4 regions of the Streptomyces sirii genome follow, and region 3 is predicted to be linked to each of the others. Evidence: riboswitches for the same ligand, from Rfam matches in the RefSeq annotation. Region 3 holds a riboswitch; each other region holds the start of a gene.

Region 1 (4,148 bases), 1.6 Mb from region 3:
ACTCGTCGAGCAGCTGCTCCAGGCGCGCGATGTCGCCGTAGGACTCGGCGCGGGCCATCGGCGGGACGAGATGGTCGACGAGGGTGGCGTGGACCCGGCGCTTGGCCTGGGTGCCCTCGCCCGGGTCGTTGACCAGGAAGGGGTAGACGAGCGGGAGGTCGCCGAGCGCGGCGTCCGGGCCGCAGGCGGCGGACAGTCCCGCGTTCTTGCCGGGCAGCCACTCCAGGTTGCCGTGCTTGCCCAGGTGGACCATGGCGTCGGCGCCGAAGCCGCCGTCCTCCTGGGAGGCCGCGATCCAGCGGTAGGCCGCCAAGTAGTGGTGCGAGGGGGGCAGATCGGGGTCGTGGTAGATCGCGATCGGGTTCTCGCCGAAGCCGCGCGGCGGCTGGATGAGGATCAGGAGATTGCCGCGGCGCAGGGCGGCCAGGACGATGTCGCCGTCGGGGTCGCGGCCCGGCTCGCCCGTGTGGCTGCGGTCGAGGAACATCTCGCCCGGCGCCGGCCCCCAGTGCTCCTCGACGGCGTCGCGCAGCTCCTGCGGCAGCGTGGCGTACCAGCGCCGGTAGTCCGCGGCCGGGATGCGGACCGGGTTGCGGGACAGCTGCTCCTCGGTGAGCCACTCCTGGTCGTGGCCGCCGGCCTCGATGAGGGCGTAGATCAGCTCGTCGCCGTCGCCGGACTCCAGACCGGGGACGGGCTCGGCGGTCTCGTCGCCGAAGTCGTAGCCCTCCGCCCGGAGGCGGCGCAGCAGAGCGACCGCGCTGGCCGGGGTGTCCAGGCCGACGGCGTTGCCGATGCGGGAGTGCTTGGTCGGGTAGGCGGAGAGCACCAGCGCCAGGCGCTTGTCGCCGGCCGGGATGTGGCGCAGCCGGGCGTGGCGTACGGCGATGCCGGCGACGCGGGCGGCGCGCTCGGGGTCGGCGACGTACACCGGCAGACCGTCCTCGTCGACCTCCTTGAAGGAGAACGGGACGGTGATCAGACGCCCGTCGAACTCGGGGACGGCGATCTGGCTGGCGGCGTCCAGGGGGGACAGCCCCTCGTCGTTCTCCTCCCAGGCGCTGCGCGATCCGGTCAGGCACAGGGCCTGGAGGATCGGCACGTCGAGCGCGGCGAGCGCGCCCGCGTCCCAGGACTCGTCGTCGCCGCCGGCGGAGGCCTCGGCGGGCTTGGTGCCGCCGGCGGCCAGGACGGTGGTGACGATCGCGTCGGCCGGGCGGAGGGCGTCGATCAGCTCCGCCTCGGGTGCGCGCAGCGAGGCGACGAAGAGCGGGCGGGCGCGGCCGCCGGCCGCCTCGATCTGCTCGCACAGGGTCCGCACGAAGGCGGTGTTGCCGCTCATGTGGTGAGCGCGGTAGTAGAGCACGGCGACCAGCGGGCCGCTGTCGTTGCGGCTCTCCCGGTCGAGGGGGCCCCAGGTGGGCGCGGGCGCCGGCGGCTCGAAGCCGTGGCCGGTCAGCAGGACGGTGTCGGAGAGGAATCGGGCGAGCTGGTCGAGGTTGGCGGGGCCGCCGTGCGCGAGGTAGGCGTGCGCCTCGGCCGCGATGCCGACGGGGACCGTGGACTGCTCCATGAGCTGGGCGTCGGGGGCCTGTTCACCGGTGAGCACGACGACCGGCCGGTGCTGGTCCTCGGCGAGCAGCAGGTCCAGCCCCTCCTGCCAGGCGCGGATGCCGCCGAGGAGGCGTACGACGACGAGGTCGGTGCCCTCCAGCAGCGCGGGCAGCTCGGCCACGTCGAGGCGGGCGGGGTTGGCGAGACGGTACGGCACCGGGCCCGTGGCCGCGCGGGCGCTGAGCAGGTCGGTGTCGGAGGTCGACAGCAGCAGAAGCATGCGAGCGCAGGCCTTCCTCGGGGTGTCCGCGCCCCGGGTGGTCGTATGGACGGCGGGAGTTCCTGGCTCACCCGGCGCCGGCCGGGTTCACAGTGGCGGGACCGCGCCGGATTCTCACCGGGCTTCCTCCCTTGGGCGCCGTCGCTGGCGTCCGGTGGGCCAGCCGACCCACCGACCTGCATAGTAAGGGCTGCGGACGGCCAAGGTAAGCGGGCCCTGGGGCCGACCGCCGCGGACCGCTCCGCTCCGCCCGGGCCGGGTCCGCGGCCGCGTAGGTGGCCGGTCGGCGACCGGTCCGTGGCCGGATCCGCCCCGGATCGGCCGCCCGGCGTCGTGGGTATGCTCGCCGCCATGCCGCCCTCCCCCTCGATCCGGCCCCTGGGGTCCGAACCGCCCCTACGGGACCGCGGTGACGCCTGCCCGGGGGCGCTGCGGCTGCACCCGGCGGCCGACGGGCGACTGGCCCGAGTGCGGGTAGTCGCAGGTGACTTGACGGTACGTCAGGCCGAGGCGTTGGCCGACGCCGCGGACACTCTCGGGGACGGCCGGCTCTCCCTGACGTCCCGGGGGAACGTGGAACTGCGCGGCCTTGCCGAGGACTGCGGCGGCCCGCTCGCCGCTCTGCTGCGCGACGCCGGTCTGCTCCCCTCCGAACACCACGAACGCATCCGCAACATCCTCGCCTCCCCGCTGGCCGGGCTGGACCGGCACACCCCTGCTGACGTGCGGTTGTGGGCCCGTGACCTGGACTCTTCGCTCTGCGCGAGCCGGTCGGCGACCGCGCTGTCCGGCCGTTTCCTCTTCGTCCTGGACGACGGACGGGGCGATGTGGCGGCGCTGGGCGGGGATGTGAGCTTGGTCGCAGAACCCTCCACGGTGGCCGGGCGGACCGGCTCCGGCGCCGGTGGCACCGCGCTGCTGCGGGTCGGTGACGATCCGGCGGCGCTGCGGATCGCCGGCCCGGACGCACCGCGCGCCGCGCTCACCGCCGCCCTGACGTTCCTGGACACCGCCGCGGCGAGCGGTAGCGGCGCCTGGCGGATCCGCGAACTGCCGGACGAGCACACGCTGACGGCCCGGCACGTCGCCGAGCGGCTACGAGCGGCGGGCATCACGGCGGAGCATGTGACGGACGGGGCAGGGGCTCTGCGCTCGGTGACCGCGCACGCCGAGGAGTTCCCGGACTCCTCCACCCCGGGGGTGGTCGAGGGCGCCGACGGCCGCCGGGCCCTGTGCGTGCTGGCTCCGCTGGGCCGGCTGAGCACCGCCCAGTGGCGCCTGCTCACCGCCATCGCCGCCCAGGACGGCTCCGGTGCACTGCGCCTGACGCCCTGGCGCGGAATCGTCCTGCCCGGTCTGCCGGCCGCCGCGGCCGCCGCCCGGTCGGCCGAGCTGTCCGCCGCCGGCCTGGTCACCGACCCGTCCTCTCCCTGGCACCGCCTCGGCGCGTGCACCGGCCGCCCCGGCTGCGCCAAGTCCCTTACGGACGTCCGCGCGGACGCCGCGGCCGCGGTCGCCGCGGGCGCGCGGACGCCGGACGGCGGCCCGGCCCCGGCCGCCTGGGCGGGCGGCGCGCCCGTCCACTGGTCCGGCTGCGAGCGCCGCTGCGGCCACCCTCACGGCACCTGGGTCGACGTCCTGGCAACGGCCGACGGCTACCAGATATCGGTCGTACGGCCGGATGCACCACCAGCAACACAAGAAACGAGGCCACAGTGACCGCCTTCGACTACGAGAAGGACGGTGCGGCGATCTACCGCCAGTCCTTCGCCACGATCCGCGCCGAGGCGGACCTCGCCGGGCTGCCCGCCGACGTCAGTCGGGTGGCGGTCCGGATGATCCACGCCTGCGGCATGGTCGACCTCGTACGCGATCTGGCGTTCACCCCCGAGGTGGTGGCCAACGCCCGCAAGGCGCTGCGCGCCGGTGCGCCGATCCTGTGCGACGCCAACATGGTCGCCAGCGGCGTCACCCGCAAGCGGCTGCCGGCCGACAACGAGGTGCTGTGCACGCTCGCCGACCCGTCGGTGCCGGAGCTGGCCGCCCGGATGGGCACCACCCGCAGCGCCGCCGCGCTGGAGCTGTGGCGTGACCGCATGGAGGGCGCCGTGGTGGCCGTCGGCAACGCGCCCACCGCGCTCTTCCGGCTGCTGGAGATGATCGAGGAGGGGGCACCCCGCCCTGCCGCCGTCCTCGGCATACCCGTCGGCTTCATCGGCGCGGCGGAGTCCAAGGACGCGCTGATCGCCCACCCGTCGAAGCTGGACCACATCGTGGTGCGCGGACGCCGGGGCGGCAGCGCCATGGCCGCGGC
Region 2 (4,148 bases), 610 kb from region 3:
CGCCGACCGGGGATGCCGCGTTCGAGGACCTCCACCACGGCGCGGGTGAAGAGGCTGCCGCCGGCCGGCTCGTCGCCGCTGAAGATCCGGCGGTTGGGCTGGGCGGCCATCAGCAGCGACACGGGCTTGCGCAGGGAGTGGAAGGCGCCGTCGGCGTTGCCGGCGTAGCAGCACTCCAGGACGATCACGATGCGCTCGGCCCGCGCGTTGTCGAGGCAGGAGAGCACCATGTCCTGCCAGGAGACGGTGGTGTGGCTCTGCCGGGGCACCGAGGCGCCGACCATCAGCTGCAGATCGCCGCCGTCGCTGCCGACCCGGCCGTGGCCGGAGAAGTGCACCAGCAGCAGACCGCGGGCCTCGTCGGCGGCGGCCTTGAGGGCCTGCCCCAGCTCCCAGGGCTCCGCGGGGCGGCAGAGCTCGACCTCGTCGGCGGTGAACAGGTCCGTGGCGGTCAGCGCCCGCCGCAGCTCGGTGGCGTTGTCCTCCACCGCCGGCAGGCCGGTCAGGGTCGTGTAGTCATGGACACAGACCAGCAGCGCCCGGTTGATCTTTCCCCGCGCGTCGTATTCGGACATCCGGGTCAGCCCTCGCCGGTGCTGCCGCCCTCACGTGCCGGTCCGCCCGGATCGGGGCGGTCGGTGTCGCCGACCGCCTGCAGCTCACCGCCCGTGCCGGCGTCGACGGCGGGCGCCTCGCCCTCGGCCCGCTCCTCCTTGCGGCGCCGCAGCCACTCCCGCAGGGCGATGCCCAGCCCCTTCGTGACCTCGGCGGCGACCGCGCCGACGATCACCAGGATCAGGTCGTCCACTCCCACGGCCATGTCGCCGGGGCCGGCCGCGGCGGCGCCGTCCGTGCCGGCCGCGTCCTGGGCGGGGCGCGGCCGCTGCTCCCACGTGTGGTCCCGGCGGCTCAGCCAGGGTTCGCGCTCCAGCCACACCTGGAGGTCGTCGATGTCCTGCTGCGGATTGTTCGTCCCCGTGATCCTGATGCGGATCTCGTGATGACCGGCGCTCTCCGGCATCCCCCAGCCCCCTTCCGGCGGCCCCTTCGCCCCCGTGCAACAGATAGTGACGTGGGATCAGGGGCTCAGGCAACCGTCTGTGACGCGGCCGCCACCCTGTGGCGTGTGCCACAGCGCCTGCCACGGGGCAGCGTCGCAGGTCAAGGATGAGTTGACGGGCGTTCGCGGGGCGTGGTGGACTGCCGGAGCCAATCGGCGACAGATGAGGAAGTCCGGTGAGAATCCGGCGCGGTCCCGCCACTGTCACCGGGGAGCGTTCCTCCAGCGAAGGCCACGGTCCGCCTCGCGTACGTCTGACGGCGTACCAGGACTGGAAGGCCGGGGGCCACGCCGATCCGGGAGCCAGGAGACTCTTGTCGCCGTCACGTCGAGCCAGGGCGCGGACCCTGAGTGAGGACATACCGCCATGCCCGGCTGCCCTTCGAGAGCACCACTGCACGGCCCCACAGGGCCCCTTCCGGCGGTCTGACCCGATGCGCGGCGAACACGCGGGATACGCGTGCGGCGCGGCCCTGGGCTTCCTCGCCGACCTGATCGCGGCGGATCCGCGGCGCGGCCATCCGGTGGCCGCGTTCGGCCGGGCCGCGGGCGCCGTGGAGCGCCGGCTGTGGCGCGACCACCGCGGGTACGGCGCGGCACATGCCGTGCTGTGCGCGGGCGGTGCGGCCGCCGGAGCCGCCCTGCTCCAGCGCGCCGCGGGACGCTCCCGCGGCGCCCGGGTCGCACTGACCGCGGCGACGGTCTGGGCCGTGCTGGGCGGCACCTCGCTGGGCCGGGAGGCACGCGCCGTCGGCGGAGCGCTCACGGCGGGCGATCTGGACGTGGCGCGGGAGCGGCTGCCGCATCTGTGCGGGCGCGATCCGCAGGCGCTGGACGGGCCCCAGTTGGCCCGCGCGGTGGTGGAGTCGGTCGCCGAGAACACCTCGGACGCGGTGGTGGGCGCCCTGGTGTGGGGCGCGCTCGGCGGGGTGCCCGGCCTGGTGGCGTTCCGGGCGGTGAACACGCTGGACGCGATGGTGGGTCACAAGTCGCCGCGCCACCGCCGCTTCGGCTGGGCCTCGGCCCGGCTCGACGACCTCGCCGGCTGGCCCGGCTCCCGGTTGACGGCCACCCTGGCCGTGCTCGCCGGCCCCGACCGGCGCGGCGCGCTGCGGGCCTGGCGGGCGGACGGCGGGGCGCACCCGAGCCCCAACGCGGGCCCGGTGGAGGCGTCGTTCGCGGGTGCGCTGGGCGTCCGACTGGGCGGCACGCTGGCGTACGGCGGGCGGGTCGAGCACCGCCCGGTGCTCAACGGCGGGGCGCGGCCGGTCGCGGCGGGCGACATCGAGCGGGCGGTACGGCTGTCGCGGAAGGTGAGCGCGCTGGCGCTGGCGACGACGGTGGCGGGGCGGCTGGTGGCGGGCGCGGTGTCCCACAGGAGCGCGGCGCGCCGCGGGAGCGGGAGGAAGAGCCGGTGAACGGGCGGAGCAAGGTGTCCGGCGGGACCGTCGGCGGGGGCCTGTTGGTGGCCGGTACGACGTCGGACGCCGGCAAGAGCGTGGTGACGGCGGGGATCTGCCGCTGGCTGGTGCGCCAGGGCGTGCGGGTGGCGCCCTTCAAGGCGCAGAACATGTCGCTGAACTCGTTCGTCACGCGCGAGGGCGCGGAGATCGGCCGGGCCCAGGCGATGCAGGCCGCCGCGGCGCGGGTGGAGCCGACCGCGCTGATGAACCCCGTGCTGCTCAAGCCGGGCGGCGACCGCAGCAGCCAGGTGGTGCTGCTGGGCAAGCCGGTCGGCGAGCTCAGTGCCCGCGGCTACCACGCGGGCCGGCAGGAGCAGTTGCTCGGCACGGTGACCGACTGCCTGGCCGAGCTGCGGCGTACCCATGACGCGGTGATCTGCGAGGGCGCCGGCAGCCCCGCCGAGATCAACCTGCGGCGCACCGACATCGTCAACATGGGCATCGCCCGGGCCGCCCGGATACCGGTCGTCGTGGTCGGCGACATCGACCGCGGCGGGGTGTTCGCGTCCTTCTTCGGCACCACCGCGCTGCTGTCGAAGGAGGACCAGGCGCTGGTGGCGGGGTACCTCGTCAACAAGTTCCGGGGCGATGTGACGCTTTTGGAGCCCGGCCTGGAGATGATGCGGCGTCTGAGCGGGCGGCCGACGCTGGGCGTGCTGCCGTTCGCGCACGGGCTGGGCATCGACGAGGAGGACGGCCTGCGGTTCTCACTGCGCGGTGCGGTCCGCGAGAGCGTGGTGGCGCCGCCGCACGGCGCCGATGTGCTGCGGGTCGCGGTCGCCGCCGTCCCGCTGATGTCGAACTTCACGGACGTGGACGCGCTGGCCGCCGAACCGGGCGTGGTGGTGCGGTTCGTGGACCGGGCCGAGGAACTGGCCGACGCGGATCTGGTGGTGCTGCCGGGGACCCGGGGCACCGTCCGGGCGCTTGCGTGGCTGCGCGAGCGCGGCCTCGCGGACGCGATCGTCCGGCGGGCCGCCGAGGGCCGCCCGGTGCTGGGTATCTGCGGCGGCTTCCAGATGCTGGGCGAGCGCATCGAGGACGAGGTCGAGTCGAGGGCGGGCACGGTCGAAGGACTGGGACTGCTGCCCGTACGGGTGCGGTTCGCGGCGGAGAAGACCCTCGCGCGGCCGGCCGGCGTGGCGCTGGGCGAGCCGGTGGAGGGGTACGAGATCCACCACGGCGTCGCCGAAGTGACCGGCGGCGACGAGGCGTTCATGTCCGATGGCCGAGGGCACGGCCTCGACGGCTGCCGGGTCGGCTCCGTATGGGGCACGCACTGGCACGGCTCGCTGGAGAGCGACGGCTTCCGCCGGGCGTTCCTGCGGCGGGTGGCGGCGGACGCGGGGCGGGCCTTCGTCCCGGCCCCCGACACGAGCTTCGCCGGTCTGCGCGAGGAGCAGCTGGACCGGCTGGGCGATCTGATCGAGGAGCACGCGGACACCGACGCGCTGCTCCGGCTGATCGAGGAAGGGGTGCCGGAGGGGCTGCCGTTCGTGCCTCCGGGGGCGCCATGAGGGGTACGCATGGGACGGATCGGGCCGGCGACGTGGAGGATGACAAGGCATGACAACGGTGCACAACACGACCCCGCAGTACCCCTTCACCGCGGTCGTGGGGATGGA
Region 3 (4,148 bases):
CATCATGTGGGAGGCATCCGATGCCATTCATCGACATCAAGGTGATCGCAGGAGTGTTCACGCCCGAAGAGAAGCAGAAGATGGTCGAAGGTGTCTCCGAGGCGTTGATCGCCATCGAGGGCGAGGCGCTGCGGCCGGTGACGCACGTCGTGATCACCGAGACACCCAGCGGCGAATGGGCAGTCGGCGGTAAGGCTCTGACGGCCGAAGACGTTAAGGCCAAGAGGGTCGGCTAGCCCAGCCGGCACGAGTCTTCGAGCTCCTGTCGATTGCCGGGCAGTAGTACATCCGTGACCTGGAGTGCCTACTCGGCGACATCACAGGCGACGACCGGCATGCTCAGCACCGACTCCTCCCTTCGGCCCGGCCGACACCACCAGCGACAGGTTCGAAGCCTGTTGTGCCCACAGTGGTGACCGTGAGGTCGGTGGCCCCCGACTCGTTTGAGTCGGGGGTCTCTTTCGTACCCGGGGGCGGTGGGGTGGTGGGGGCGGGGTGCTCCGGGGGCTGTTGATTGTGGTGTGGGGGTGTGTATCGTTCCCGGTATCTTGAAGTTTCAAGTAAGTGGTCACGTGGTGTCGTGGCGGGAGAACGGGAGCGGGTTCATGGCTGTACGGCGGCTCAATCACGCGGTGCTGTATGTCCGGGATGTGGCGAGGGCTGTTGATTTTTACGGTGGGGCGCTGGGGCTCACCGTGGATGTGGAGATACCGGGGCGGGCGGCCTTCCTCAGTGCGCCCGGCTCGCTCAACGATCACGACCTGGGGCTGTTCGCGGTGGGGGCGGATGCTCCGGGGCCGGAGGCTGGGCGGGTCGGGCTGTACCACCTGGCCTGGGAGGTCGGCACGCTCGGCGAACTGGCCGCGGCCGAGGCACGGCTGGGTGAGCGCGGTGCGCTGGTCGGCGCCACCGACCACCTCGTCTCCAAGTCCCTTTACGCCAAGGACCCGGACGGCAACGAGTTCGAGGTGATGTGGCGGGTTCCGCGGGAGGACTGGCCGGGGCCGGAGCAGGCGGACCGGCTGCGGCCGCTGGATCTGGCGGTGGCGCTGAAGCGCTGGGGGCCGGATCTGGTGACGGGCGCCGCGGCCGGCTCGGCCACGTGAGACGAGGAGGCGCGGCCCGCGCGCCGTGCCTCAGGAGCCCGGCGCCGGTGCCGGCTGCTCTGCCGCCTTCGCCCGGTCCGCCGCCTCCGCTCGCTGCGCCCAGCGCTTCTCCACGCCGCTCAGTCGCCAGTACGCCAGCGCCGCGGCCCACACCACGACGAACAGGCCGACGATGATGAAGCCGACGTTGTCGAGGTCGAGGGTGGAGATCCAGCCGGTCAGCGGGTCGTTGAGGGCGAGTTTGTCGTGCAGCACGGTCACCAGCTCGATCGTGCCGATGAAGAAGGCGACGGCGATCGACAGGCCGGTGATGGTGAGGTTGTAGTAGACCTTGCGCACCGGGTTGGAGAACGCCCACTGGTAGGCGAAGTTCATGAACGTGCCGTCGAGGGTGTCGAACAGGCTCATCCCGGCGGCGAACAGCAGCGGCAGGCACAGGATCGCGTACCACGGCAGGCCGGCCGCGGCGCCGCTGCCCGCCATCACCATCAGGGTCACCTCGGTCGCGGTGTCGAAGCCGAGCCCGAAGAGGAAGCCGAGCGGGAACATCTGGCCGGGGCGGGAGATCGACCGGGTGAAGCGCCCCAGGAAGCGGTTCATGAAGCCGCGTGAATCCAGGCGCTGCTCCAGCTCGGCCTCGTCGTACCGGCCGTCGCGCATACCGCGGAAGACCCGCCAGATCCCGGCCAGTGCGATGAGGTTGAGGGCCGCGATGAGGTAGAGGAACGTCCCCGAGACCGTGGTGCCGATGGTGCCGAGGATCTGGTGGGTGCCGGATTCGTCGTTGAGCAGGGTGCCGGCGAGCTGGGCGCCGCCGGCCACGAGGGCGGCCATCACGACCACCACGCTGGAGTGGCCGAGCGCGAACCAGAAGCCCACCGAGACCGGCCGCTTGCCGTCGGCCATCAGCTTGCGGGTGGTGTTGTCGATCGCGGCGATGTGGTCGGCGTCGAAGGCGTGCCGCATACCGAGGGTGTATGCGGTGACGCCGAGTCCGGCGCCGAAGACCTGGCTTCCGACGGAGTAGTGGTGCGGGACGACGAGCAGGAAGAGCACGCCGAAGGCGACGACGTGCAGACCGGCTATGACGGCCATCAGGCCGGCGGTACGGACGGTGTCCTGCCGGCGCCAGCGGAACGCGGCGGGGGCAGGGGTGTTCGGGGTATCGGTGGACAGGGCCATCCGGCGGTCACGCTCCAGCACCTCGTGGATCAGTTCGTGAGATGCCGTGGCCGGTCTCCTGGCTTACGGGTGCACGCGTCCGTCCCCGCCTTCCCGGCCGCGGGCTGCGGTCAGTGGCGCCGTACACGCCGTGCGCATACGGAAAGGGCTGGAAACTCCCCGATCACAGTGGCGAGGGCCGCTCCGGCCTGGGACCACAAGGTCCGGCACCGGTCTTCCCGATCACCACGGCTCGATCACTCTATCTGCCGAGGAGGACGGGCGGGGGTGCGGACCAGCGGCAGCGGCGGTCTCATGGGCGGTGGCCGCAGGGAGAGTCGGAGTGCCGGCAGGCCGGTATACGGGGGCGCCGGGTCATCACGGGGGTAGTCCGAGGATGGTCAGTAGTCCAAGGACGAGAGGAAGGCGTGCAGTTCGCGGTCGAAGAGCGCGGTGTTCTCCAGATTGACCATATGGGCAGCGCCCGGTATGCGGACTCTTCGGGCGCCGGGGACGGTCAGCGCTATGGCATGGGCGTTGGCGGAGATGTCCGTACTGTCGAGGTCGCCGTCGAAGACGACCGTCGGCACCCGGACCTCGCCCAGGCGGTCCGCGGCCCCGACCTCAAGGGGCATTCCGGCGCCCAGCCCGTCGGCATGCACCTCCACATTGGCCTCGGCCGAGGCGCGCATCCGCTCGCGGAACCCCGGGTGCACGGTGGATGGTTCGCGATGCGGACCGTCCACCCACATCCGCAGGAAGTGCTCGACATAGCGCTCCGCGCCGTCCGGTGCGCCGATGGCCGCCACCTGCTCCTTGATGTGCGCCAGGACGAAGGGGTCGGTGAAGGCGCGGCCGCTGATGCCGGGGGAGGCGAGCGCGAGGGCCGTCACCCGGTCCGGGTGGGCTATCGCGGCGTCGAGGGCGACCCGCGCACCGTGTGAGAGACCGACGAGTACGGCGCTGGGGGCGTCGAGCACGTCCAGGAGGGTGCACAGGTCGTCGTGGTTGGCGTAGTCCCCCTCCACCGTGGAGGACAGGCCGTGGCCGCGGAAGTCGTAGCGGATCGCGCGAAGGCCGGAGTTCACCAGCCAGGTGAACTGTTCGTCCCACATGTGCTGGTCGAGCATGCCGCCGTGCAGCAGTACCACCGCGGGGCCCGAGCCGGCCGTCTCGTAGAACAGCTCGCCGTCGTCGACCGGCACGAGGCCGTTGTCGACCTCGGACCAGTCGGTGATTGCTCGGGTCATGCTCCGGACCGTCCTTTGCGCGTGAGGTGCATGGAGTGGGTGGGGATTGGGATGGATTGGGCGGAGTGGGTGGGGTTGGTCGGGTGGGTGGAGTTTGCGTTGTGGGTGGTAGTAGTTGCGTGCTTGTTGCTTATGGATGCGGTGTCGCCGTCATTGTTACTTGTCGTTGATGTCGGCATTCTCCGATGGAACGTGTGAGCCGTTCGCCAGGTGCCGGAATTCCTCGCCGAGTCGGTCGAGTACGTGCAGGGTCGTGCGGACGTCCTCGGTGGGCAGGTCGGCCAGTCGTCGCCGCAGCTCCGTCGCCTCGAACTCCTGGATCCCGTGTATCGCCGCCGCGCCCTCGGCGGTGAGCTCGATCAGGGAGGAGCGGCGGTGTGCCGGGTTGGGTGCCGTCACGACCAGGCCCAGCTCCGCGGCGTGGTTCACCCAGCGCTGCACCGGCTGTCTGTCGAGCCCCATCGAGCGGGCCAACTGCGGCACGGTCCGGGGGCCTTCGCTGCGCAGGGCGTCCAGCAGTGCGTGTTCGCCGGCGGTCATGCCCGTGCCCGTCAGCTCGCGTTCCACCGCGCGGACGACCGTCCGATGCAGCGGCCAAAGGCGTCTGATGACGCCGTACAGCAGGTCTTCG
Region 4 (4,148 bases), 2.4 Mb from region 3:
CGCCATCGCCGTCTGACGGCGGCCTTCGGGCACCTTCGTACGGCCGGAGGGCCGCACCCCAGAGGTTTGGACGCCTTTGCGGGGGTGCGGCCCTTCGGCGTGCCCGGGGGGGACGGAACGGGCCTTCGCGGCGGCTTCTTTCCGCCTCGCCGCGGACTTACCGTGGAGCTATGGACAGCCGCCGCCGGTCGCCCGCCGAGCGCCGCCACCGCCGCTACTTCGTGCTGATGGGCGTGTGCCTGGTGCTTTTCGTGCTGGCGTGGGGCGTGGTGCGGCTGTGGTCGGTGCCGGCCGCGGTGGGCATGTGCCTGGTCGCCATGGTCATCCCGCCGATCGCGGCGATCATCGGCAACCGCCGGGAGCCCGGCGAACGCTGGTGGGACGAGTCGGGCGACCCCGAGTCCGACCGCTGGTGGCGCGAGCTGGACGACCGGGGCGACGACAAGCATCCGCGGTAGACGGCCCGGCGCGGCGCCCGGCTGCCGGACACGCTCAGTACACCAGCGCCCGGTGCGCGTCCGTCGGGGCCACGGTCAGTACACCAGCGCCCGGTGCGCGTCCGTCGGGACCACGGTCAGTACACCAGCGCCTGCACGTCATCCGGCATGATCTCGCTGACGAAGAGCTGGGAGCCGGCGATGCCCGCCCCCTCGATCAGGTCCTTCTGCTCGATGTTCCGCCGGGCCGCGCACTGGGTGCACACCGTGATCGCCCCGCCGCCCGCGCGGATCCCGTCGATCAGCTCCGGCAGCGGCGCGGCGTGCGGCAGCTCGAACTCGGCCGCCCGCCCCGGCAGCGCGAACCACACCGACTCCCCGGTCAGCCACAGCGACACCTCGACGCCGCTGGCCACCGCCACCGCCGCCACCGTGAACGCCTGCGAGCAGCGCTCGGGCGCGTCCGCACCCGCCGTCACCTTGATCACGAGCTTCTTCGCCATAAGGCAAGAGTAGAGCGGGCACCGGCGCGATGCGGGTGCCCTCTGCTCCTTTAGAGCTTGGGGGACGACCTCACAGCGCCGCCGTTCCCCGCGCCGACTAGACTCGCAGGCGGTCCGTTACACCCTCACTCCGTCCAAGGAGCGCGCTCGTGCTTGAGGCATTCTTCACCACCCTGCTGGTTCTGGTCGGCGTCGGCGTGATCGCGTTCGCCGGTCTGACCTGGAAGAAGCTGTACCAGGGCCAGCGCTGAGCGGCCTGCGCGCCGCCCAGCTCCGCCCTTCGCCGCAGCGCTTCGCGCACCCCTGCCGACTGCCCCCTCAATAGATCGCCTGAGCTGTCATGATCGAGATCCCGTCCGACCTGAACCCGGCCTTGGTGCCGCTCGCCTTCCTCCTCGGCCGCTGGGAGGGCGCCGGCGTCGCCGACTTCCCCGGCACCGAGAAGTGCAACTTCGGGCAGGAGGTCGTCTTCGCCCACGACGGCCGCGACTTCCTGGAGTACACCTCGCACAGCTGGGTGCTCGACGGCGAGGGCAACAAGGTCCGCCCACTGGAGACCGAGAGCGGCTACTGGCGCGTCGACGCGGACCGCAAGGTCGAGATCGTCATGATCCGCGACCAGGGCGTGGTGGAGGTCTGGTACGGCGAGCTGGCCGACAAGAAGCCGCAGATCGACCTGGCCACCGACGCCGTCGCCCGCACCGCCGCCTCCGGCCCGTACAGCGGCGGCAAGCGGCTCTACGGCTACGTCAAGGGCGACCTGATGTGGGTCGGCGAGAAGTCCACCCCGGACGTGCCGCTGCGCCCGTACATGTCGGCGCACCTGAAGAAGGTCGCCGGTCTGAAGGAGTGGGCCGAGAGCCTGCCCGACGACATGCCGGACGGGGTCGCCTTCTTCAACCCGGACGGCACCCCGTACCAGGGCTGACCGGCCCTTTCGTGTGACGCGCCCCGCGGGGGAAGTCCGGTGAGAGTCCGGCGCTGACCCGCAACGGTAAGCGGAAGACCCCTTCCGCAAGCCCGATCGCCCGCGGCGGCGCCCGATCCTTTCAACTCGCCGTGGACTGCGAGGGGACGCCGCCGTTGCCTTCGGGCGCCTCCCGGTGTGAGCCGGGGCGCTCCGGCCGCCGCTCCCTTCCCTGCGCCCTCGGCCCGAGCCGAAGGCGCAGGTCCCTTGGCACCCCCCGCCCGAACCACCCCCCTGGTGGCCGCGCTGTGCGCCGTCCTCCTCTGCTCCCTGCTGTGCGGCGTCGGCCTCGGCGCCGCCGGGGTGAGCTGGGCGCAGGTGCTGCGCTACCTCGGTGCCGGGCTGACCGGCGGCACCCTCGCGCCCGACGAGGTCGCCCCGTACACCATCGTGTGGCAGCTGCGCTTCCCCCGGGCGCTGCTGGCCGCGGTCGTCGGCGCCGGGCTGGCCGGCGTCGGCGTCGCCGTCCAGGCGCTGGTCCGCAACGCCCTCGCCGACCCGTTCGTCCTCGGCATCTCCTCCGGCGCGGCCGTCGGCGCCAACGCCGTCCTGCTCTTCGGGGCGCTGGGCGCACTGGGCGTCTGGGCGCTGTCGGCGTCGGCGTTCGCCTCCGCGCTGCTGGCCATGGCCCTGGTGTACGCGGCGGCCCGCACCGCCCATGGGCTGACCCCGCTGCGGCTGGTGCTGACCGGCACCGCGATGTACTACGGCTTCTCCGCCCTCACCACCTTGATGGTCTTCACCGCCGACCGCGGCGAGGCGGCCCGCTCGGCGATGATGTGGCTGCTGGGGAGCCTGAGCGGGGCCGGCTGGGGCTCGCTGCCGATCGCCGCGGTCGCGGTGGCCGCCGCGCTGGCCCGTCTGCTGCTGACCGCGGGCCGGCTGAACGCGCTGGCCATGGGGGACGAGACGGCCGCCGCCCTGGGCGTGGACGCCGGTCGGATGCGCCGCGAGCTGTTCGTGATCGCGGCCGCCGTCACCGGCGCGGTGGTCGCGGTCAGCGGCGCGATCGGCTTCGTCGGGCTGATGGTGCCGCATGTGGCCCGGATGCTGGTCGGTGCCGACCACCGCCGGGTGCTGGCCGTCGCTCCGCTGCTCGGGGCGGTGCTGCTGGTGTGGGTGGACACCCTGTCCCGGGTGCTGCTGGCACCCGTCGAACTGCCGGTCGGGGTGATCACCGCCGTGATCGGCGTGCCCTGCTTCATCGCGCTGATGCGGCGGCGCGGCTACAGCTTCTCGGGCGGTGCCTGATGCGGGTCGACATCGAGGACGTGTCGGTGGACGTGGCGGGCGTCCGCCTCCTGTCCGACATCACCCTGCGCGCGGGCAGCGGCCGGTTCATCGGGCTGGTCGGCCCCAACGGCAGCGGCAAGTCCACCCTGCTGCGCTGCGTCTACCGCGCGCTGCGCCCGTCCGCCGGCACCGTACGGCTCGACGGCGCCGAGCTGGCCGCCATGACCGCCCGCGAGCAGGCCCGGCGCCTGGCCGTGCTCCCCCAGGAGACCGCCACCGACTTCGACTTCACCGCCGCCGAGGTCGTCGCGATGGGGCGGCTGCCGCACCAGCGCGGCGGCTCCGGGCGCCCCGGCGCCGCCGACCGGGAGATCTGTGCGGCGGCGCTGTCGCGCACCGGCACCGGTCACCTGGCCGACCGCGGCTTTACGAGCCTGTCCGGCGGCGAGAAGCAGCGGGTGCTGATCGCCCGCGCGCTGGCCCAGCGGCCCAGGGTGCTGGTGCTCGACGAGCCCACCAACCACCTCGACATCGCACAGCAGTTGGAGGTGCTCGCGCTCGTACGGGGCTGGGGGCGCCCCGGGGACGGGGCCGAGGGCGGGGTGACCGTGCTCGCCGCCCTGCACGACCTCAATCTGGCCGCCGTCCACTGCGACGAGCTGTACGTCGTCGCCGGCGGCCGCATCGTCGCCTCCGGCGCCCCGCACGACGTACTGACCGAGGAGCTGCTCGCCGAGGTCTTCCACGTCCGCGCGCACCGCGTCACGCACCCCGAATCCGGCGCCGTGCAACTGCTCTTCGACCGCATCGCCCCGACCACCCCGTGAGGACCACCATGCGCATCCACCGCCCGGCCGCCCTGCTCGCCGTCCTCGCCCTCGCCCTGACCGGCTGCGGGGCCGAGGTCGCCCCGGACCGCGCCGCCGGCAGGTCCGCCGACGGCCACTACCCGGTCACCGTCGAGAACTGCGGTGTGCCCACGACCTACCGCCAGGCGCCCCGGCGCGT

Evidence for each region. Region 3 has a riboswitch for cobalamin ahead of WAB15_RS13300 (HoxN/HupN/NixA family nickel/cobalt transporter). Riboswitches for the same ligand answer to the same signal wherever they lie in the genome.
Region 1: linked by a shared signal. The riboswitch ahead of cobN (cobaltochelatase subunit CobN) and the one ahead of WAB15_RS13300 (HoxN/HupN/NixA family nickel/cobalt transporter) in region 3 are both predicted to bind cobalamin.
Region 2: linked by a shared signal. The riboswitch ahead of WAB15_RS10670 (cobalamin biosynthesis protein) and the one ahead of WAB15_RS13300 (HoxN/HupN/NixA family nickel/cobalt transporter) in region 3 are both predicted to bind cobalamin.
Region 4: linked by a shared signal. The riboswitch ahead of WAB15_RS24195 (FecCD family ABC transporter permease) and the one ahead of WAB15_RS13300 (HoxN/HupN/NixA family nickel/cobalt transporter) in region 3 are both predicted to bind cobalamin.

Annotation. Positions count from the first base shown of each region.
Region 1 covers NZ_CP147982.1:4,572,984-4,577,131, forward strand. The annotation lists gene cobN (cobaltochelatase subunit CobN) at 1-1,834, opposite strand, end outside; cobalamin riboswitch at 1,870-2,023, opposite strand; gene cobG (precorrin-3B synthase) at 2,186-3,553, shown strand; gene WAB15_RS20490 (precorrin-8X methylmutase) at 3,550-4,148, shown strand, end outside.
Region 2 covers NZ_CP147982.1:2,343,738-2,347,885, forward strand. The annotation lists gene WAB15_RS10660 (caspase family protein) at 1-575, opposite strand, end outside; gene WAB15_RS10665 (hypothetical protein) at 581-1,021, opposite strand; cobalamin riboswitch at 1,224-1,374, shown strand; gene WAB15_RS10670 (cobalamin biosynthesis protein) at 1,495-2,478, shown strand; gene WAB15_RS10675 (cobyric acid synthase) at 2,475-4,040, shown strand; gene WAB15_RS10680 (putative cobaltochelatase) at 4,090-4,148, shown strand, end outside.
Region 3 covers NZ_CP147982.1:2,950,282-2,954,429, reverse strand. The annotation lists gene WAB15_RS13310 (4-oxalocrotonate tautomerase family protein) at 21-236, shown strand; gene WAB15_RS13305 (VOC family protein) at 606-1,106, shown strand; gene WAB15_RS13300 (HoxN/HupN/NixA family nickel/cobalt transporter) at 1,137-2,288, opposite strand; cobalamin riboswitch at 2,319-2,533, opposite strand; gene WAB15_RS13295 (alpha/beta fold hydrolase) at 2,669-3,517, opposite strand; gene WAB15_RS13290 (MarR family winged helix-turn-helix transcriptional regulator) at 3,674-4,148, opposite strand, start outside.
Region 4 covers NZ_CP147982.1:5,340,759-5,344,906, reverse strand. The annotation lists gene WAB15_RS24215 (DUF1416 domain-containing protein) at 1-16, shown strand, start outside; gene WAB15_RS24210 (hypothetical protein) at 228-458, shown strand; gene WAB15_RS24205 (DsrE family protein) at 575-940, opposite strand; gene WAB15_RS24200 (FABP family protein) at 1,281-1,868, shown strand; cobalamin riboswitch at 1,861-1,991, shown strand; gene WAB15_RS24195 (FecCD family ABC transporter permease) at 2,115-3,158, shown strand; gene WAB15_RS24190 (ABC transporter ATP-binding protein) at 3,158-3,967, shown strand; gene WAB15_RS24185 (ABC transporter substrate-binding protein) at 3,976-4,148, shown strand, end outside.